Regions from separate parts of the Nonomuraea sp. NPDC049684 genome, predicted to be linked through region 1. Evidence: riboswitches for the same ligand, from Rfam matches in the RefSeq annotation. Region 1 holds a riboswitch; each other region holds the start of a gene.
What was found. Region 1 has a riboswitch for thiamine pyrophosphate ahead of ACIBST_RS47160 (purine-cytosine permease family protein). Riboswitches for the same ligand answer to the same signal wherever they lie in the genome.
Positions count from the first base shown of each region.

Region 2: another riboswitch for thiamine pyrophosphate. It lies ahead of thiC (phosphomethylpyrimidine synthase ThiC); the one in region 1 lies ahead of ACIBST_RS47160 (purine-cytosine permease family protein).
Region 3: another riboswitch for thiamine pyrophosphate. It lies ahead of ACIBST_RS12430 (FAD-dependent oxidoreductase); the one in region 1 lies ahead of ACIBST_RS47160 (purine-cytosine permease family protein).

Region 1 covers NZ_JBITLO010000026.1:45,870-52,844, forward strand. Annotated here, with positions in the region: gene ACIBST_RS47145 (ATP-binding protein) at 1-36, opposite strand, end outside; gene ACIBST_RS47150 (ATP-binding protein) at 188-2,056, opposite strand; gene ACIBST_RS47155 (methylated-DNA--[protein]-cysteine S-methyltransferase) at 2,152-2,724, shown strand; gene ACIBST_RS47160 (purine-cytosine permease family protein) at 2,710-4,047, opposite strand; TPP riboswitch at 4,038-4,151, opposite strand; gene ACIBST_RS47165 (rhodanese-like domain-containing protein) at 4,238-4,561, opposite strand; gene ACIBST_RS47170 (Fpg/Nei family DNA glycosylase) at 4,588-5,466, opposite strand; gene ACIBST_RS47175 (TenA family protein) at 5,504-6,109, opposite strand; gene ACIBST_RS47180 (GPP34 family phosphoprotein) at 6,132-6,782, shown strand; gene ACIBST_RS47185 (LCP family protein) at 6,829-6,975, opposite strand, start outside.
Region 2 covers NZ_JBITLO010000002.1:358,024-364,998, forward strand. Annotated here, with positions in the region: gene ACIBST_RS07455 (SDR family oxidoreductase) at 1-492, shown strand, start outside; gene ACIBST_RS07460 (hypothetical protein) at 585-1,418, shown strand; gene ACIBST_RS07465 (SDR family oxidoreductase) at 1,595-2,446, shown strand; gene thiC (phosphomethylpyrimidine synthase ThiC) at 2,479-3,957, opposite strand; TPP riboswitch at 3,950-4,062, opposite strand; gene ACIBST_RS07475 (class I SAM-dependent methyltransferase) at 4,098-4,718, shown strand; gene ACIBST_RS07480 (glycoside hydrolase N-terminal domain-containing protein) at 4,797-5,138, opposite strand; gene ACIBST_RS07485 (glycoside hydrolase N-terminal domain-containing protein) at 5,176-5,436, opposite strand; gene ACIBST_RS07490 (hypothetical protein) at 5,496-5,846, shown strand; gene ACIBST_RS07495 (universal stress protein) at 5,849-6,685, shown strand; gene ACIBST_RS07500 (YbaK/prolyl-tRNA synthetase associated domain-containing protein) at 6,918-6,975, opposite strand, start outside.
Region 3 covers NZ_JBITLO010000003.1:455,013-461,987, reverse strand. Annotated here, with positions in the region: gene metF (methylenetetrahydrofolate reductase [NAD(P)H]) at 1-590, opposite strand, end outside; gene ACIBST_RS12450 (polyprenyl synthetase family protein) at 676-1,743, shown strand; gene thiE (thiamine phosphate synthase) at 1,829-2,482, opposite strand; gene ACIBST_RS12440 (Rv2175c family DNA-binding protein) at 2,460-2,834, opposite strand; gene ACIBST_RS12435 (NAD(P)/FAD-dependent oxidoreductase) at 2,865-4,034, opposite strand; TPP riboswitch at 4,087-4,203, shown strand; gene ACIBST_RS12430 (FAD-dependent oxidoreductase) at 4,193-5,788, shown strand; gene thiS (sulfur carrier protein ThiS) at 5,785-5,985, shown strand; gene ACIBST_RS12420 (thiazole synthase) at 5,978-6,733, shown strand; gene pknB (Stk1 family PASTA domain-containing Ser/Thr kinase) at 6,886-6,975, shown strand, end outside.

The DNA of each region.
Region 1 (6,975 bases):
GGCGACGCTGGACGGCGCGTACGGCAGCAGCACCACGCTTGACACACCCACCTCCCCGTTCCCTGTGCCCCCCGCGGGAACACTCCCCGGTACGACCGAAATGCCCCGTTAGCCAATCGCAGAAACCGCATCTCGATCACAGCTTGTACACATTGGACGATAGATCAGCTCAACTGTGACCACCTCGTTACCGCATCGGTGTGTCGGATCGGATAGTGGAAGCGCGCCTCAGGACCAACCGCATCCTCGTACCCCCTCCGGGCCTCGGTTGAGCACTCACTTCTCCCCCCTGTGCCCTGGCCAGACTGCGCACGATGTAGAGGCCGAGCCCCACTCCACCAAAGCGCCTCCGGTCCCCGCTGTCCACCTGGACGAAGCGCTCAAAGATCCGTTCGCGGTCAGGCGGTGAGATTCCGACCCCCTCGTCATCCACCACTACGACCACGCCGTCGTCTTCGGGCCAAGCTTCAACACAGATCAATCCACCCATTGGGGAATATTTAAACGCGTTCTCCAGCAATTGCCCCAGAACGATGTCGGTTGCCAGGGCGTCGCCCAGCACCGGCGGCAATCCGTCCGGGATGCGCACCTCGACGCGGTGGCGGTCGGACAGCACCGGCAGGCCGAGCGTGGCCGCGTGGATCCGGGCCGCGAGGTCGAACGTCTCGATCCGCACGGCCAGCTCGTCCGCGCCCGCCCTGGCCCCCAGCAGCAGGTGGTCCATGAGCTGGCCCAGCGATCCGGCCCGCTCGGCGATCGTGTGCACGGCCGAGCGGCGTTCGGCGTCGCTCATCTTGTCCCAGCGCGCGTCGAGCGTGCCGGCGAACCCGCGCACGATCGTGATCGGGGTGCGCAGCTCGTGGCTGGTGGTGGCCAGGAAGAGGTCCTTGGCCTCCTCCAGCTCCTTGGCCTGGGTGACGTCGCGGAAGTCGATGACGATCTCGCCGGTCTCCTCGATCCGGGCGCTCACCACGTCCAGCCAGCGCCCGTTCTCCATCTGGAACGTCAGCTTCTCGCCGGGGCTGGGCAGCGGGAACGGCGGCGGGCCGCCGATCACCGCGTCGGCGGGGAAGGCGGTCAGTTCGGCCGCGGCGGGGTTCCAGCGCACGACCCGGCCGGCGTCGTCCAGCACGGCGATGCCGTCGGCGCTGGCGTCGAAGACGGCCCGCTCGTGCGCCCGCTGCCGCACCGCCTCCTGGTAGGCCACCGCGTTGCCGACCGCGATGCCGGCGTGCCCGGCCAGCAGTTCGAGCAGCTCCAGCTCCAGGTGGCCGGGGGCGGGGCCGGCGAACAGCGCGTAGAGGGCGCCGTAGGGGCGTCCGCCGACCGCGGCCAGGCCGAGCGCGATCGTGTGCAGCCCGTTGAGCCTTGCCCACACCAGGTCGCCGAGCCCCTGGGACTCCAGCATGACGGTCTTGCCCGTGCGTAAGAGCTTGTCCACCAGGCTCGTCCGCAGGCCGGTGGTGGTGCCCCTGAGCGTCTCCGGCAGCCGGTACGTGCTGACCAGCCGCAGCCGCTCACCCTCGATGAGCACGAACCCGCCCGCGTCCGCGCCCGTCAGCTCGGTGAGGCTGGCCGAGATGCGGTCGAGCACGGCCGGCAGCTCCAGCTCGGAGTTGATGTCGCCGACCACGTCGGTGAGCCGGCGCACCAGCCGGGCCCGGCGTTCCATGCGCAGCCCGGCGACCTCGTCGGCCCGCGCGGGATGGTGGGCCAGCACGTAGCCGACCACGGAGTTGCCCATGCGCAGGGCGTTGATGTCCACCCGCAGGTCGAGCGACCTGCCGTCCTTGTGGACGCGCTTGGTGCGCAGCGACACCTGGCCCCCGGTGCGCACGCGCTCCAGCACCGCGTTGTGCTCGGCGGCCAGCTCGTCGGGGACGATCGGCGCCCGGCGCCCCAGCATCTCGTCCGCCGTCCAGCCGAACAGGTGCTCGGCCGCCGCGTTCCAGACCAGCACGCTCTGGTCGCGGTCGAGCGCCACCACGGCGTTGGGGGACCCGGCGAGCACGGCGCGAGCGATCTCCTCGTCACTGCCGACCCATGCGTATCCCACACCTCCATAGTGCACGTGGCGTGGTGGGTCTGACGGGCGATCCGTCCGATACGCTGCGCTCACGAAGATTCCGGTGGCTGAAACGGGTGAGAGGCATGTCGAGCAGCGACCTCGATGCCCTGCTGAGAGTGACCTCCAGCACCTACAAGGGCGAGGGGCCGCCGCAGATCGCGTTCGGCACCTACGACGGCGCGGTGGGCAGGCTGGTGCTCGCGGTGACCGGTAAGGGGATCGCGGCCTGCAGTTTCGAGGCCGAGAACACCGTGTTCGAGCGGGTGGCCAAGGAGGTCGGCACGTTCATCGGGCCCGACGCCCGCCGCCTCGACCCGGTGCGCCGGGAGCTCGACGCCTACTTCTCCGGCCGGCTGCGCACCTTCGCCACGCCGGTCGACCTCGCGCTGGCCACGCCGTTCGCCCGTACCGTGCTGCAGAAGACCATGGCCGTGCCCTACGGCACGACCACGACGTACGAGGAGATCGGCGCGAGCATCGGACGGCCGCGCGCCCTTCGCGCGGTCGGCAACGCGGTCGGCGCCAACCCCGTGTGCGTGATCGTGCCCTGTCATCGGGTGGTCCGTGAGGACGGCGAGCTCGGCGACTACGCCGGAGGCGTGGCCGCCAAGCAGCACCTGCTCAACGTCGAACGCCGGGCCTCAGCGGGCCGCTGAGCGGCGCCGGCCGAGCACGCCGATGAGCAGCGTCACCAGGGCCGCGACCAGCGCGCCGCCGAGCGCGCCGTTCATCCACGGCTCCCGGGTGAAGCCGACGGCGTCGCGGGCGGAGGCCCAGAAGTCGTCCCAGCCGGCGACCGTGGGCGTCGAGGTGGTGAACCAGTAGGCGGCGAAGCCCAGCGCCCACGGCAGCAGCATCAGCCAGCGCGAGGGCGCGTCCTCGGCGGTGTTCCAGCGGGCGGCGCCGCCGAGCACGAAGTAGTCGACGGCCAGCACCGCGAACATCGGCACGAACACCGCGCCGATCACCCCGAGGAACGCGCCATATGAGGTGACGTCCACGACCAGGGCGATCGCGGTGGTGAGCACGCCGATCGCCGTGGAGACGATCCGCCGGTCGACCTTCGGCATCAGGTTCTGCAGCGAGACGGTGGTGGAGTAGACGTTGGCGAAGGACTGGTCGGTCTCGCGCAGCACCAGGATGCCGAAGAACAGCGCGCCCAGCGGCGCCGCGACGAACGGCTGGAACACCACCATGCCGTCGGCCTGGACCGCCTGGGCGCCCGCGATGGCCACCGCGTACACGCCGAGGGCCAGGCAGGCGACCTGGGCGACGGTGTAGCCGCCGACGACGCCGGTGAAGGCGGCCCGGCTGGAGCGCGAGTGCCTGGCGAAGTCGGCGGCCATCGGCACCCACGACACCGACAGGGCGATGACGTAGTCGACGGCCGGGGCGAAGGCCGTCCACGACCCGCCCGTGTACGTCGGCGCCTCGCCCATGAACGACACGGTGAACCAGATCAGCGACACGATCACGCCCGCGGTCACGTACCGGCGCAGCAGCCTGATCGACCCGAGCGGCCAGACGGCGAGCGCGGTGGTCAGCACCCCCGCCACCACCACCCACACCTGGTACGGGACGCTCCCGAAGATCGCGTTCGCGGCCTTGGCGATCACCCAGAGCTCGAAGGCCCCCCAGCCGAGCATCTGCACGATGTTCAGCACGGACGGGACGTACGACATCTTCGCCCCGAACAGCCCGCGCAGCAGCACCATCGCCGGCCGCCCGGTCTGCGTGCCGGGGATGGCCGACAGGCCGACCATGGCCGTGCCGATGAGGCTGCCGACCACGGCGGCCGTGAGCGCGGCCACGAGGCTGAGCGGCGCGTTGCCCAGAGGATCGATCAGGACGAGCGCGCCGGAGAAGCCGAGGAGGCTGACACCGAGGTTGGCCCAGAGCGCGCCCTGGTCGAGGACGCCGAGGGTCTTGGGGGGCGCGCCGTCAAGGGTCAGCGGAACTTCGTCGACGACATGCGTCATCGCACACTCCCTACGCCGGCATTACCCGGACAGGTTCAGGCGGTCGGCAGCGGCTGTGTTGCTGCCCTCTCAGCCCGGCACCCCGAGCTCCCGCGACTATGCAGTTGGCGCCCTCATCATGCCTCAATGGCGGCGGAACCGCCACAGTGAGGCATTCGGGGGGCATTCAGACGGACATCCAGGCGGACATTCAGGCCACGAAGGGCTCCTGGCCGGTCTCGCTGACCATCGGACGGCGCGCGAACTCCCACGACTGCATGCCGCCGCCCACGTTGACGGCGTCGCGCCCGAGCTGGTTGAGCCACGCCGTGACCTGCATCGACCGGCCGCCGACCCGGCACACCACGTAGACCGTGCGGTCGGCGGGCACCTCCTCGACCCGGCCCTGGATCTGCGACATGGGGATGTGCACGGCCTCGGGGGCGTGGCCGGCCAGCCACTCGTCCTGCTCGCGGACGTCGAGCAGGTAGGCGTCGTCGGGAACGGCGGTGACGTCGATCTCTGGAACGGTCATGCCTCCATCATCCCGCGCCCGGGACCCTACTTGAGCAGGCGCGACATCCGCCGGTCGGCCAGCGGTTTGCCGCCCGTCTGGCAGGTGGGGCAGTACTGGAGCGCGGAGTCGGCGAAGGACACCTCGCGGATCGTGTCGCCGCACACGTCGCACGGCTGTCCGGCCCGGTTGTGCACGCGCAGCCCGGACTTCTTCTCCGCCTTGAGGTCTTTGGCGGCCAGCCCGTGCGCCCGTTCGACGGCGTCGCGCAACGTCGTCACGATGGCCTCGTGCAGGTCGGCGATCTGCGCGTCGGTCAGCGTCGCGGCGATCTTGAACGGCGACATCTTCGCCGCGTGCAGCACCTCGTCGGAGTAGGCGTTGCCGATGCCCGCGATCACCTTCTGGTCGCGCAGCAGCCCCTTGATCTGGGTGCGGTTGCCGCCCACGATGCGCTTGAGCGCCTCGACGGTGAAGGCGTCGTCGAGCGGGTCGGGGCCCAGGGCGGCGATGCCGGGCACGTCCTCCGGCTTGTCGGTGACGTAGACGGCCAGCCGTTTCTGCGTGCCGGCCTCGGTCAGCTCGAACCCGGGTGCCAGGCCGTCGTCGCCGGGCGCCAGCCGTACGCGGACGGCCAGCGGCCCCTTGCCCGGCCGCACCGGCCGCGCGCCGGTCAGGTCGTCGCGCCAGCGCAGCCAGCCGGCGCGGGCCAGATGGATGATCAGGTGCAGGCCGTCGCAGTCGAGGTCGAGGAACTTGCCGTGCCTCGACACGCCCGTGACGGTGAGCCCGCCGAGCGCCGTGACCGGCGGATCGAACGTCTTGAGCGCCTGGAAGCCGACGACGTCGACGCCCGCGATCGAACGGCCGACCGCCCGCTCGCGCAGGAAGTTGGTGAGCGACTCCACCTCGGGAAGTTCCGGCATGCCCCCAGGGTATGGCGAGCGCCGGGCCGGCACGCGACTACGGCACGTCCCAGAAGGCGAGCTCGTGTGCCATGCCCTCGGCGAACAGCGCCTCCGCCCGTACGGGGTCGGGGTCGGCCTCGTCGATCATCTGCCCGATCCGTACGGTCAGCGCCGCGAACGCCGGGTCGGCGTAGGTGTCCACCCAGGCCCGGTACCGCGGCTCGGCGGGCGGGTTCTCGGCGAGGATCTTCCCAAGACTCGAATATCCCCACATACACGGATAAAGCGCGGCCAACCCCTCCCCGTAGGACCCCGCCGCCTCCAGCAGGAACGTCGTGTACGCCACGCACGCCGGCCCCTTCACCGCATTGTCCAGATCGGCCCCGAACTCCGCCGACAACGACCGATGCAGACGCAGTTCGTCGTGGTACGTCGCGTACGCCAGATCCACCAGGTCCCCCAGATGCCCGTCCGGCGCCTGCCAGGCCAGTCTGGAGAACACCCGCACATAGTCGAGCAGGTACAGGTAGTCCTGCTCCAGCCAGGACCGGAAGACCGGCTCCGGCAGGTCGCCACGCCCGATGCCGGCCACCGTGGGATGGTCGAGCTGCGCCTGGAGCAGGGGGCGGCCGATCGCGTGAAGTCTTTCCGAAATGCTCATGCTGGGAGGTTAGTGTCGGGACATGACCGTGACGATTGCCGAAGAACTCCTCCTCCTCGCCCACGACGAGGAAGAAGGCAAACAGCTCATCGGGGGCGTCCAGCTCCACCCCGCGCTCGGTGGCGCGATCCTCGCCGAGCTGGCCGCCGCGGGCCGCGTCGAGCTGGCCGACGACAAGGTGACGGTGAAGGACCCCACCCCGCTGGGCGACGCGGAGCTCGACGCCGCCCTCGCCCGCATGGCCGAGGACGGCAAGGCCAGGAAGCCCGCGTGGTGGGTGCAGCGGCTGCAGTCGGACAAGCTGCGCAGGCGCCTGCTCACCAGGCTCGCCGAGGCGGGCGTGCTGACCGAGGAGCGCGGCCGGATCCTGGGGATCTTCCCGACCACGCGCTGGCCGGAGGCGGACCCCCAGGTGGAGGCCGACGTGCGCGAGCGCGTCACGGCCGTCCTCGCCGGCGCCGACCCCGACGAGCGCACCGCCACGCTGATCGCGATCATGCACGCGGCGAAGCTCGACCGCAAAGCCTTCCCCGGCGCCGACCGCGAGCGCGTCAAGGAGATCGCCGAGGGCGAGTGGGCCGGCCAGGCGGTCGCCAAGACCATCGCCGCCATCACCGCCGCCGTCGCCGTCACCGCCTCCACCGCCGCGGTCGTCGCCGCCACCACGACCTGAGCCGGGCACGGGCGCTCCCCGCGAGGCTCGCGCCTCGCGGGGCAGGTCAGCCGGCGTCCACGATCTCCTTCGGCACGGGCTTGTCCGCCTTCAGCGCGTCGAAGAGGGCCAGCGCCTTGAGCCGGTCCCACTTGATCGCCGCGCCGCCGCCGGCCACGATCTCGTTCCCGCCGAACGGCACCACGGTCGTGAC
Region 2 (6,975 bases), on a different contig from region 1:
TCCCTGTACGCGGTCAACGTCCTGGCCCACGTGCACGCCGCCCGCGCCGTCATCCCCGACATGATCGCCCGCGGCGGCGGCTACCTGCTGAACACCTGCTCGGCGGCCGGGCTGGTGAGCTGCCCCGGCGACGCGCCGTACGCCGTCACCAAGGCCGCGGCCATCGCCTTCGCCGAGTGGGTGGCCATCCACTACGCCGCGCAGGGCATCAAGGTCAGCGTGCTGTGCCCGCAGGGCGTGCGTACCGGGATGCTGGAACGCGGCGTCGAGGAGGACCACCTGACGGCGCGCGCCGTGGGGGCGTCGGGCGCGATCCTCGACCCCGCCGACGTGGCGACCGCCGCGATCGAGGGCCTGGCCGCCGAACGGTTCCACATCCTGCCCCACCCCGAGGTGGCCGACTTCTACCGCCGCAAGGCCGAGGCCCCGGACAGATGGCTAGCCGCAATGTCCAGCTTCATCACCACCCTCCAATCCGCCCCGCACGCCTGACCGCGGGCCGACATCTCCGCCCCCCGCACCCGACAGGCGCTCCCGCAAGGCACTCCCCTCGCCGTCGCCGTCCGCGAAAGGCCGATGTGACCATGGACCAGCACCTCACCCGGACCGCCCGCCAGGCCTGGCGTCGCCTGGAACCCGTCCACGGGATGATCTATTTCGTCCCCGAGGCCACCACCCGCTACGCCGCCCTCGGCCTCACCGGCATGTCCGGATATTTCACCTCACGCTCCGCCCCCTTGGGCCCCGCCCCCGCCGACCTCGTCATCGCCACGTTCTACAACTTCAACCCCGACCTCGTACGCCGCTCACTCCCCTGGGACCAGGTCACCCCCGCCCAGGTCCTGCAAGCCCGCCTCGAAGCCGCCGCCGAAGCCCTCCGCCGGGCCGCCGTCCACGAGCTTCCCGACCTCGTCCCCGTGCTCACCCTGGCCAGGCGCGCCGCCGAGGCCGCCTGCGACCACCCCCAGGGCCGCCCCCTGTTCGCCGCCCACGCCGCACTCCCCTGGCCCGACGACCCCGTCCTCCAGCTCTGGCACGCCCAGACCCTCCTGCGCGAGTTCCGCGGCGACGGCCACGTGGCGACACTGCTGGCCGAGGGCATCACCGGCCTCGAAGCCCTCGTCCTGCACGCGGCCAGCGGCGAGGTCGCCAAGCCGTTCCTCACCATGAGCCGCGCCTGGCCTCCGGACCAGTGGGCGCACGCCGAGACCACCCTCCGCACCCGCGGCCTGCTGACCCCCGACAACGACCTGACCCCCGAAGGCAAGTCCCTGCGCCACCACCTCGAAACCCGCACCGACACCCTGGCCATGCCCGCCTACGGCGCCCTGGGCGAACCCGACTGCGAACGCCTCGCCGAACTCGCCCGCCCCTTCGGCCGCCGCGTGGTGGACGCCGGCCTCCTCAAGCTCACCTGATCACCTGCGCCCCGCCTCCTTGCCGATGGCCGTCACCTGGAGGCTGGATGAGGAGATGCCCGCGGACCTGTTCCGGCGTGCCGCCATCGCCGGCTGACCGCCGCGGCTCGCCGGAAAGGGCTGATCTGGGCGAAGCATGACGTTACCGATACCCCGTGACGGGAAGATCGCCGGACATGTCGGAGACACCACCACCCCAGAGCCAGCCGTACCCGGGCCGTACGGACGAGATGTCCCCCGAGCCGCGCGACGAGATGCGCGGCTACGAGGGCAGGGACCTGCTGGCGGGCAAGAAGGCGCTGATCACCGGCGGCGACTCGGGCATCGGCCGGGCGGTGGCGGTGGCGTTCGCCAAGGAGGGCGCGGACGTCGCCATCGCCTACCTCGACGAGCACGACGACGCCAACCACACCCGCGGCCTGGTCGAGCAGGAGGGACGGCGCTGCGTGCTGCTGCCCGGCGACCTGGGCGACCGCGACCACTGCGCGACGGTCGTGGAGCAGGCGGTCGCCGAGCTGGGCGGCCTGGACGTCCTGGTCAACAACGTGGCCTACCAGGCGCCGGTCGACGGCCTGGAGGAACTGACGGACGAGCAGTGGGAGCACACGTTCGCGGTCAACATCCACAGCTACTACCGCGTCACCAAGGCCGCGCTGCCGCACCTGCGGGAGGGCAGCGCGATCGTGAACACCTCCTCGATCAACGGCCTGCGCGGCAACAAGACCCTCATCGACTACGCCGCGACGAAGGGCGCGATCAACGCCTTCACCTACTCCATGGCCCAGAACCTGGTCGAGCGCGGCATCAGGATCAACGCCGTCGCCCCCGGCCCGGTCTGGACGCCGCTGATCCCGGCCACGATGCCGGAGGAGAAGGTGGAGAAGTTCGGCGCGCAGGTACCGATGAAGCGGGCCGCCGACCCCGACGAGATCGCCCCTTCGTACGTGTTCTTCGCCGCCGACCGGCTGTCCTCGTACTACACGGGCGAGGTGCTGGCCCCGATCGGCGGCGAGACGCTCCCGGGCTGACCGCGCGGGCCGGCCCGGGGCCTCCACCAAGATCAGAGGTAGATCGAGCCGCCCTTTCCGAGGAACTCGGCCGCCTTGCCGGCCATGCCCGCCCGCACCTCGTGGCTGAGCTTCATCGAGCAGAACTTCGGGCCGCACATCGAGCAGAAGTGCGCGGTCTTGGCGGGCGCGGCCGGCAGGGTCTCGTCGTGGAAGGCGCGGGCGGTGTCCGGGTCGAGCGACAGGTCGAACTGGTCCTCCCAGCGGAACTCGAACCGGGCGTCGGACAGGGCGTCGTCCCACGCCTGGGCTTGCGGGTGCCCCTTGGCGAGGTCCGCCGCGTGCGCCGCGATCTTGTACGTGATCACGCCGGTCTTGACGTCGTCGCGGTTGGGCAGGCCGAGGTGCTCCTTGGGGGTGACGTAGCAGAGCATGGCGGTGCCGTACCAGGCGATCATGGCGGCGCCGATGCCTGAGGTGATGTGGTCGTAGCCGGGGGCGATGTCGGTGACGAGCGGGCCGAGGGTGTAGAAGGGCACGTCGTCGCAGAGCTCGCGCTGCAGGTCGACGTTCTCCTTGATCTTGTGCATGGGCACGTGGCCGGGGCCCTCGATCATCACCTGGACGTCGTGCGCGTGCGCGATCTTGGTCAGCTCGCCCAGGGTGCGCAGCTCGGCGAACTGGGCCTCGTCGTTGGCGTCCGCGATCGAGCCGGGACGCAGCCCGTCGCCCAGCGAGAACGTCACGTCGTAGCGGGCCAGCAGGGCGCACATCTCGTCGAAGTGCTCGTACAGGAAGCTCTCGCGGTGGTGGGCCAGGCACCAGGCGGCCATGATCGAGCCCCCGCGCGAGACGATTCCGGTCTTGCGCCGGACGGTCAGCGGGACGTGCGCCAGCCGCACGCCCGCATGCACCGTCACGTAGTCGACGCCCTGCTCGCACTGCTCGATCAGGGTGTCGCGGTAGACCTCCCACGACAGCGCCTCGGGACGCCCGCCCACCTTCTCCAGCGCCTGGTAGACGGGCACGGTCCCGACCGGGACGGGCGAGCTGCGGATGATCTGCTCGCGGGTCGCGTGGATGTCCGGGCCGGTGGACAGGTCCATGACGGTGTCGGCGCCCCACCGGGTGGCCCAGGTCATCTTCTCGACCTCCTCCTCGATCGAGGAGGTGACGGCGGAGTTGCCGATGTTGGCGTTGATCTTGACCAGGAAGTTCCGGCCGATCGCCATCGGCTCGGACTCCGGATGGTTGACGTTGGCCGGGATGACCGCCCGTCCGGCCGCGACCTCCTGCCGGACGAACTCGGGCGTCATCCCCTCCCGTACGGCCACGAACTCCATCTCCTTGGTCACCACGCCGCGCCGCGCGGCGCCGAGCTGGGTGACCGGCGACCCCCACGCCGAGCGGTCGGTACGCGACGGCCCCGAGGTGTCGTAGAGCCGCACCGACGTGCCGTTCGACAGCCTGACCTCGCGCATCGGCACCTGCAGGTCCCCGATGTGGATCTTGGAAAAGCGCGCGTCGCTCATCGCGCAAACTCCCTTCGCCGGCATTATCCGGAGCAGGTTCTGGCGGTCGGCGGCTGACAGCCGTCCTCTCAGCCCGGTCCGCACCGGGCTCCCGCGTTGGTCATCGCGATCATAACCCGGCGCGTGGCAGGATCAAGGGGATGTCTGATCCCAGTGCGCACACGACCGCCACCTACGACCGCATCGCGCGCCAGTTCGACGAGCAGGTCGCCAATCCGTCACCCCCGTTCGCGGCCTTCCGCGACCGGTTCGCCGCAGCCCTGCCCGCCGGAGCCACGGTCGCCGACCTGGGGTGCGGCCCGGGGCGCGAGTCGGCCTGGTTCGCCGGACGCGGCCTGACCACCGTGGGCGTGGACCTGTCGATCGAGATGGCCCGGCTCGCCGCCGGGCGCGGCGTGCCCACCGTCCTGGGCGATCTGCGACGCCCGCCGCTGGCGCCGTCGTCCCTGGACGGCGTCTGGTCGGCCGCGGCCCTCGTGCACGTGCCGTCCGAGCAGACCGAGCCGACGCTGCGCGCCTGGCACGCGGCGCTGCGCCCCGGCGGGGTGCTCGCGCTGACCACCGCCCTGGGCGACAGCGAGGGCTGGGAGCCGGTGCCGTACCGGACGGAGTATGAGCGCTGGTTCGTCCACCGCGACGCGGGCGACCTGCTCGCGGTGCTGGACGCGGCCGGGTTCGCGGTCGCCTGGCACGAGACGAACGCCACGCACCGCACGTGGTTCAGCGTGCTGGCGACAGCGCGCAGCTCTCCCCTGCCCTAGTCTTCGGGTCGAGCGCGAACCCGGGGCCGCGCAGCTGAGCGGCCCCGCCGCGCGCCAGGCGGCCGGCAGCAGTTCGATCTATTGTGCCCCCGCCGCCGGGGCCGGGCCGCGGTAGCCGGGGTGGACGGGCGCGTGGTCGGTGGCCGCCGAGAAGACGAGCACCGCGCTGTCGGCACCGGTCGCCACGACGCGGTCGCCCTCGTCCGTACGGGTGCCGCCCTCGGTCAGCACTTGCACCTGGCCCTCGTACACCAGGCCGTTGTCGGCCGGCACGCCCCGGACGCGCAGCCGTCCTGCCTCAGCGGTCACATCCTCCCCGCCATCATGCGCGGTGCCAAAGGCAACGTGAACCCCATGCGTCCCCGAGGTGCCGCTGTCAGCCTCCCGACGATGGCGTGCGCCGGGTACGAGGCGAAATATTTCCTGGTGAGCACCACTCCGCGGGCGTCCTCGTACGTCACGGCGGCCGAAGTTCCGGTACGCCCCGAAGCCCGGAACGCCCCCCCGGCGGGTTCCCCCGGATCGCGGCCACCTCCTCCGGCGCCATCGAACCCCGCTCTCCGATGCCCGGACCGCCGGTCCACAACCACTTCTCGTTGAACTGGACGCGCTCGGCCGAGAGCGTCCCGGACACGCAGGCGCCGAGCGCTCGGTTGCCGATCGGCAGGACGTGTCCTTCCCTACCGGGAGCGGGCTCGTCGTACCGGAGCGTCAGCATGGCGATCACCCTGAGGTTTGGCGATCGCCCCTGGCGGTACGGACTCCCTCAGGGGAACTATGATGAAGATCGCCGCTGTGGCCGCGATCGTGGCTCTCACCACGATCGGACCGGCTGCCGCCTCTGGGGACGGCATCGAGCAGCAGGAAGTGAGCAAGCAGCAATACCGGACGCTGACCGCCCAGTGCCGCTACGCCGACACACCAGCCCTGCGCCAGAAGTGCAGGCAGGCGGTCAAGGAGAACTACCGTATCGGCCGGCGCAACCGTTCACTCGACTGCCGGACGTACTCCGGCGTGACGGTCTGCGGCGAACTGCTCCTCAGCAAGACCGAGCGCGCGTGCATCGACGAGTCCACCAGACAGGGCTTGGCCTATCGCCGCGCCGAAGTGGAATGTTACGTGGCCTGACCATGATCGTCGCAGGTGTCGACGGCTCGCCGACCGGACTGCTGTCCGTCGACTGGGCCGCCAAGGAGGCAGTGCTGCGCGGGGTGTCGCTGACCGTGGCCCACGTGGTGCCCGACTGGGTCTGCCGCCCGATCTCCGGCCGGTACGCGGAGGTGGGCAAGTGGATGCGCGACGGCGCCAACGAGGTGCTCGCGGCCGCCGAACGGCAGGCCCGCGAACTGGGCGCCGAGGTGACCACGGAACTCGTGCCCGGCGATCCCCGCGCCGCGCTGATCAAGACCGCCGAGCAGGCCGACCTGCTCGTCGTCGGCAGTCGTGGCCTGGGCGGCGTACGCGGGCTGCTGCTCGGCTCGGTCGCCCACGGGGTGGCCGCGCACGCCCAGACGGACGTCGTCCTGGTCCGCGACCCGCCCACCGTTCCGCGCGGTGAGCTGGCGGTCGGGGTCGACCGTTCCGAGGGCAGCCTGCGCGCGCTGAAGTTCGCCTTCGCCGAGGCCGAACTGCGCGGCGCCAGGCTGCGCGCGGTGGAGGCCTTCGCCTGGCCACGTCCCTCGGGCTTCGGGCCCGCCGATCCGGAGGCCGAACGCGAGACCCGCGAGGCCCTGCGGACCTTCCTCGCCATACCCCGGCAATGCCATCCCGGCGTGGAGGTGATCGAGGACGTCGTGCACGGCCATCCCGTCGAGGTGCTGCGCGAGGTGGCGGCGGGGGCTGACCTGCTGGTCGTCGGCAGCCGGGGACACGGCACGCTGAAGGGCATGCTCATCGGCTCGGTCAGCCAGGCCATGCTGCACCACGCGCCGGGGACGCTCGCGATCGTGAAAGCCACCTCCGTCTAGGAGTCGCTCCCGCAGCCCGCCACTTTCCCGCGCCTCAGAGCAGAGCCATGCGCGCCCCCTCGCCTGCGCCCGCTCCCCCTCACCCTCGCCGCCCTGACCCGCCACGTGACCCCGACCGCCTCTCACCCCCCGCCGCTCTGACCTGCGCCTGACCCGGGCCGCCTCTCACCCCCCGCTGCCACTGGCCCGCACCCGACTCCCGGTGACCCTGGCCCTGGAGGCCCGCCGGTGGCTAGCCGGCGGCCGGCACCGCCGCCGCCACGATGCCGGCCACGCGCGGCTCGGCCAGC
Region 3 (6,975 bases), on a different contig from region 1:
GCCTGGAAGAACATCTGGGTGATCGCGTAGTCGGCCCCGGCGCGGCACTTGCGCACGAAGTATTCGGTGTCGGACTCGATCGACGGCGAGCGCGGATGCTTGTACGGGAACGCCGCCACCCCCACGCAGAATTCGCCCGCCTGCCGGATGAGCCGCACCAGCTCCTCGGCGTAGAGCACGCCCTCGGGATGCCGCACCCACTCGGCGGTCGGGTCGCCGGGCGGGTCGCCGCGCACGGCCAGGATGTTGCGCACCCCCGCGTCGGCGAAGCGGCCGACCAGGTGGCGCAGCTCGCGCAGCGAGTGGTTGACCGCCGTGAAGTGCGCCACAGGGGTGAGCGTGGTGTCGTGGGCCAGGCGCTCGACGATGTCGACCGTGCGGTCGCGGGTCGAGCCGCCGGCCCCGTAGGTCACCGAGACGAACGTGGGGCGCAGGGACTCCAGCTCCCTGATCGCCTTCCACAGCTGCCGCTCGCCCTCGTCGGTCTTCGGCGGGAAGAACTCGAAGGAGAACGACCGGCCACCGGTGGCGAGCAGCTCGCGGACGGTGGGGACACGATCGGGCAGGATGGAGGGTCGACCAAGCGCCATGTCCCAAGCGTACAGGCCGGTGTCCGGATCGGCCGCCCCTAGACCGGGGACCCGACCCCGAGTCCGCGCCCACTAGTCTCAAGGCATGACCACTGACGCCGCGAGCATGGACGCCCTGCGCACCCAGGTGGAGCGCGCCCTCGGGGAGTTCGTCGAACGGCAGCTGCCCGCCTCGGGCGACGCCGAGCTCGAACCGCTGCGCGCCGCCGCGGGCGACCTGCTGGCCGGCGGCAAGCGCCTGCGTCCCGCGTTCTGCTACTGGGGCTGGCGCGGCGCGGGCGGCACCGACGTGCCCGAGATCTTCACCGCCGCCGCGTCGCTGGAGCTGTTGCAGGCCAGCGCGCTCGTGCACGACGACGTGATGGACAAGAGCGACCTGCGCAGGGGCATGCCGGCCGCCCACCGCCGCTTCCAGTCCCTGCACGAGAAGGAGGGCTGGCACGGCTCGGCCGAGCAGTTCGGCGAGGGGGCCGCCATCCTGCTGGGCAACCTGCTGCTGGTGTGGTCGGGCGAGATGTGGCGCACCAGCGGCCTGCCGCCGGCGTCGCTGGCCGCCGCCCAGCCCGTCCACGACCACATGCGCACCGAGCTGATGTGCGGCCAGTACCTCGACCTGCTGGAGCAGGCCCACGGCGAGAACACCTTCGAGTCGGCGCTGCGGGTGGCGCTGTTCAAGAGCGGCAAGTACTCGGTGGAGCAGCCGCTGCGGCTCGGGCTGGTGCTCGCGGCCGGCGCGCTGGAGCCGTGGATGGACGAGCTGTGCACCGGCTACGGCCGCCGCGTCGGCATCGCCTTCCAGCTCAGGGACGACATCCTCGGCGTGTTCGGCGACCCGGCCCAGACCGGCAAGCCGGCCGGCGACGACCTGCGGGAGGGCAAGCGCACGATGCTGGTGGCCCGCACCCTGGCCGCGGCGCCCCCGGAGGCGGCCGCGACGGTGCGCAGGCTGCTCGGCGACCCCGCGCTCGACGAGGACGGCGTGAGCGCCCTGCGCCAGATCATCGCCGACAGCGGCGCGCTGCGGGAGTGCGAAGACCTGATCGCCGGTTATCTGGCCGACGCGCTGGCCGCGCTCGACGAGGCGCCGGTCACCGCCGGGTCGCGCGCGGCGCTGACCGAGCTGGCCATCGCCGCGACGTCCCGCAGGACCTGACCGCGCCGCCTGGCCTCAGGGAAAACCCCGGCATCTGGCCTCGACAAAAAGGCGGGCGCCCGTCGTAAACGGGCGCCCGGTCGGGTCAGGGGGTCAGGCGTTTGGCGAACTCGGCCGCCGCCGCTCCCGGGTCGTCCGCGTCGGTGATCGCGCGGACGACCACCACGCGGCTCACGCCGTACGACATGACCTCGTCGAGGTTGGCGAGGTCGATGCCGCCGATCCCGAACCACGGCCGCGGCGATCCGGAACCCGGGGCCGGGCCCAGCGAGGCCGCGTGCCGCAGCAGCGCCGGGCCGGGCGCGTGGCGGCCCGGCTTGGTCGGCGTGGGCCAGATCGGGCCGCAGCAGAAGTAGTCGACGCCCTCCTCCACGGCCGCGGCGGACGCCTCGGCGACGGAGTGGGTGGACCGGCCGATGACGATGTCGTCGCCGAGTATCTCTCGCGCGACCGTCACGGGAAGGTCGTCCTGCCCCAGGTGGAGCACGTCGGGCCGGGCGGCGAAGGCGATGTCCGCCCGGTCGTTGACGGCCAGCAGCTTGCCGTGCCGGTCGCAGGCGTCGCGGAAGACCTCCAGGAGCGCGAGTTCTTCGCGTGCCTCCAGGCCCTTCTCCCGCAGCTGGATGATGTCCACGCCGCCGGCCAGCACCGAGTCGAGGAACTCTGCCAGGTCGCCGCGGTCGCGGCGGCCGTCGGTGCAGAGATAGAGGCGGGCCTCAGAAAGCGAGGGCCTGGGCACGCCGCTTGACCTCCGTGTGACGGCCGGCCTTGATCGCCTCGATGGGCGACCCCGGCAGGGACTCGTCTGGGGTGAAGAGCCAGCGCAGCGACTCGACGTCGTCGTAGCCGGCGTCCTGCAACACGGTCAGTGTGCCGGGCAGGCCCTTCATCACGTCCTTCCCGTCGAGGAACACCGCGGGAACCTGTGGCCCGCCGCCGCCGCGGCGCACGCCGAGCAGCTTGTGGTCCTTGAGGAGTTGCTTGGCCCGCCCGATCGAGAGGTCGAGGCGTGAGGCCACTTCGGGGAGAGTGAGCCACTCGTCGACGAGCTGGTCGGTCTCCCGGTCGATCTGTGCAACAGAAAGCGTCACGAAACCACAACTACCACATGCCGTCCTTGCTCAAACAACACAATCCCGTAGGGGGACCTCTGGATCTACCAGGCGTTCTGTGTCGAGGCGATGCCCGCCTTCGATGATCCTACGGCCCTGCACGTAGTCCCGGGGCCGGTCGACGGCGAGCACGGCGGCGAGGGTGTCGCCGGACGTCAGCCAGACGGCCGACCACTTGCCCTCGGGCTCGCCCCGGTAGAGCAGGCGGTCGCCGGAGGGGTGGTGGCCGATGTACTGGACCATGTGACCGAACTGCTCGGACCAGAAGTAGGGCGCCGGGTCGTAGACGGCCTCCTCCCCCAGCAGGGTCGCGGCGGCGACCTCGGGCGAGCCGAGCGCGGTGTCCCAGTGCTCGACGCGCAGCCGGACGCCGTAGCGGCGCGACCACCAGGCCGCGCAGTCGCCGGCGGCGACCACGTTCGGCATGGACGTGCGCAGGTGCTCGTCGGTGACGACGCCGTTGTGCAGGTCGATGTCGGAGCCGGCCAGCCACTCGACGGCCGGCCGCACGCCGATGCCCGTGACGACCACGTGCGCCTGGACGAACTCGCCGCCCACCAGCCGCACGCCGCCCTCGTCCACCTCGTCGACCATGGTGTTCAGGCGCAGGTCGATGCCGTCGTACCAGTGCCGGGTGCGGGCGCCGATCTCCGGGCCGACGGCGTTGGCCAGCGGGGCGGGGCCCGCCTCGATCACGGTCACCGAGCAGCCGGCCTTGCGGGCGGCGGTGGCCACCTCGGCGCCGATCCAGCCGGCGCCGATGATCGCCACGTGGGCTCCGGCCACGAGCCCGGCGCGCAGCTCGTGGGCGTCGTCGAGGGTGCGCAGGACGTGCTGGGGGCCGTCGCCGGGCACGGTGATCGGCTCGGTGCCGGTGGCGATCACGAGACCGTCGTAGCCGAGCTGGCCCTCGGTCGTCTCCACGACGCCCTCGCGCAGGGCCTTGGCGGTGACGCCGGGCCAGAAGTCGACCTCCAGCGCGTCGAGGTCGGCCTCCAGGAAGCTGGAGTCGGCCGCGCCGGACAGGACGGCCTTGGACAACGGCGGACGGTCGTAGGGCCGATGGCGCTCCTGGCCGATCAGCGTGATCCGTCCGGTGAAGCCGCGCCCGCGCAGCGCCTCCGCGCTGCGCAGCCCGGCCAGGCCCGCTCCCACCACTACGACATGGTTCACGTTCATGACCATAACGGGGGCGGTGCCGGTGCGTCGCGCCGAGGCCGTAGGCTGGAGGCGCAAGACGCGCGGGAGTCCGGCCGTCACCGGGCTGAGAGGAAGGCTTGAGCGGGCCTTCGACCGCAAGACACCTGATCCGGATCATGCCGGCGAAGGGAGCGCGGATGAATGTGATCGTGGGCGGCGGGGTCGTCGGGTTGTCGATCGCCTGGCGGCTGGCCCGCGAGGGGTTGCCCGTCACGGTGGTCGATCCGGCCCCGGGCCGTGGGGCGTCCTACGCGGCGGCCGGGATGCTGGCGCCCGTCAGCGAGGTCGCCTACACCGAGGAGCCGCTGCTGCGGCTGGGGGCCGCCTCGCTGAGCCGGTGGCCGTCCTTCGCCGCCGAACTGGCCGCCGACGCCGGTCTCGCTTCGGGGCTTGGTGCAGGGCTTGGTACGGGCCTCGGTGCGGGGCTCGGGCCGGGTGGCGGCGCGGGCCTGAGCGGCGGTTCCGGTGGTCGTCCCGGTGGTACCGGTGGCGGGGCCGGGCGCGGGGGCTGGGAGGCGTTCGGGGGCTCGTTCGGGGTGATCGGGCCGGAGGGGGCCGCCGGCCGTGCGCTCGACCTGCGCGCCGACGGCACGCTCGACGTCGCCTTCGGGGCCGACGACCTCGCGGCGCTCGACGACCTGGCGGCGTTCATGGACAAGCTGGGGCTGCGGGTCGAGCGGCTGACCGGGCGCGAGTGCCGCCGTCTGGAGCCCATGCTGGCCCCTTCGGTGCGCGGCGGGCTGCTGGCCCCCGGTGACGCCTGGGTCGATCCGCGCCGGGTCACGGCGGCGCTGCTGGCCGCGCTCGACCGGCTGGGCGTACCCGTGGTGCGCGCGCGGGTGACCGGACTGCTGCGCGACGGCGACACCGCTCCAGACGCCGCGACAGACGCTGGGACCGGCTTTGGAACCGGCTCTGGGATTGGCCCTGGGTCCGGTGCTGGGCTCGGTGCTGGGACAGGCGGTGTGGCAGGGCCTGTGCCGGGGGCTGGGGCAGGTGCCGCGACGGGAGCTGTGACCGGGGTGCGGCTTGAGCCTGTGCCCGGTCAGCCTGAGCCGGCGGCGCGGGTGATCGAGGCCGAGCGGGTGGTGCTGGCCGCCGGGGCGTGGAGCGGAGAGCTGGCCGACGTGCCCGTCCGGCCGGTCAAGGGGCAGATCATGCGGTTGCGGTCGCCGCAGCCGCTGCTCGGCCGGTGCGTACGCGGGACGGTGCACGGCGCGCCCGTCTACCTCGTCCCCAGGGGCGACGGCGAGCTGGTGCTCGGGGCGACCCAGGAGGAGCTGGGGTTCGACACCCGGGTCACCGCTGGCGGGCTCTACGAGCTGCTGCGCGACGCCAGGGAGCTGGTGCCGGGCGTCACCGAGCTGGAGGTCGCGGACGTGGTCGCCGGGCTGCGTCCGGGCACCCCCGACAACCTGCCGATCATCGGGGCGGGCGGGGTCCCCGGGCTGGTGCTGGCGACCGGCCACCATCGGGGCGGCGTGCTGCTGGCCCCCCTGACGGCCGCCCTGGTCACAGCGACGGTGCTGACACCGGCCGCGACACCCCCGGCCACGACGACCCCGACGGCCACCTCGACAACGGCCCAGAAAGCCACACAGACAGCCACACAGACAGCGGCCCACACGGCGGACCAGGCGGCGGGTACTTCGGCGGGCGCGGGGATTCTGACGGGTGAGGAGGGCGAGCTGGCCGCGCTGTGCTCGCCCGCGAGATTTCGGGATATTTCATGATTGTGACGATCAACGGCGCCGCGCACGAGGTGGCCGACGGCACCACAGTGGCCCAGGCCGTACGGACGCTGACCACGGCCACCACCGGAGTGGCCGTGGCCGTGAACGACGAGGTGGTCACGCGCAGCTCGTGGGAGACGACGGCGCTCGGCGACCGCGACCGCGTCGAGGTGCTGACGGCGGTGCAGGGTGGATGAGCTGATCATCGCCGGGGAGAAGTTCGCCTCCCGGCTCATCATGGGCACCGGCGGCGCGCCCTCCCTCGACGTGCTCGACCAGGCCCTGGTCGCCTCGGGGACCGAGCTGACCACGGTGGCCATGCGGCGGCTCGACCCCGGCGCCCGCGGCTCGGTCCTCGACGTGCTGCGCCGCCGCGACATCAAGGTGCTGCCGAACACCGCGGGCTGCTTCACCGCGGGCGAGGCCGTGCTGACGGCCCGGCTGGCCCGCGAGGCCCTGGGGACGAACTGGGTCAAGCTTGAGGTCATCTCCGACGAGCGCACGCTGCTGCCCGACCCGATCGAGACCTTCGACGCGGCCGAGCGGCTGGTGGCCGACGGGTTCGTGGTGCTGCCGTACATCGGCGACGACCCGGCGCTGGCGCGGCGGCTGGAGCAGGCCGGCTGCGCGGCGGTGATGCCGCTGGGCGCGCCGATCGGCTCGGGGCTCGGGATCAGGAACCCGCACAACATCGAGCTGATCGTGGAGGCCGCCGGGGTGCCGGTGATCCTCGACGCCGGCATCGGCACGGCCAGCGACGCCGCCCTGGCCATGGAGCTGGGCTGCGACGCGGTGCTGCTGGCCACGGCGGTCACCCGGGCGCAGCGGCCCGAGCTCATGGCCTCGGCGATGAGGGCGGCCGTGGCGGCCGGGCGCCAGGCGCGGCAGGCGGGCCGCATCCCGCGTCGCCGCTACGCCGAGGCGTCCTCGCCGACGACCCCCTAGAGATCCCTTGATGATCCCCCTGAGGTCCACGGAGGGACCGGCTCGCGCCGGCCCTCCCGCCGGTCGGGGCCGTTCCGGCGGGAACGTCTCCGCATCGGTTTCGGGCGCGCGGGCCCTGCCGGTGGCAAAACGCCCGTAAACTCAGGGGGGTGGTGGATAAGACGACTGCGGACCCCCTGGTCGGGCGGCTCCTCGATGGGCGCTACCGCATCGAGAGCCGGATCGCCCGGGGCGGTATGGCG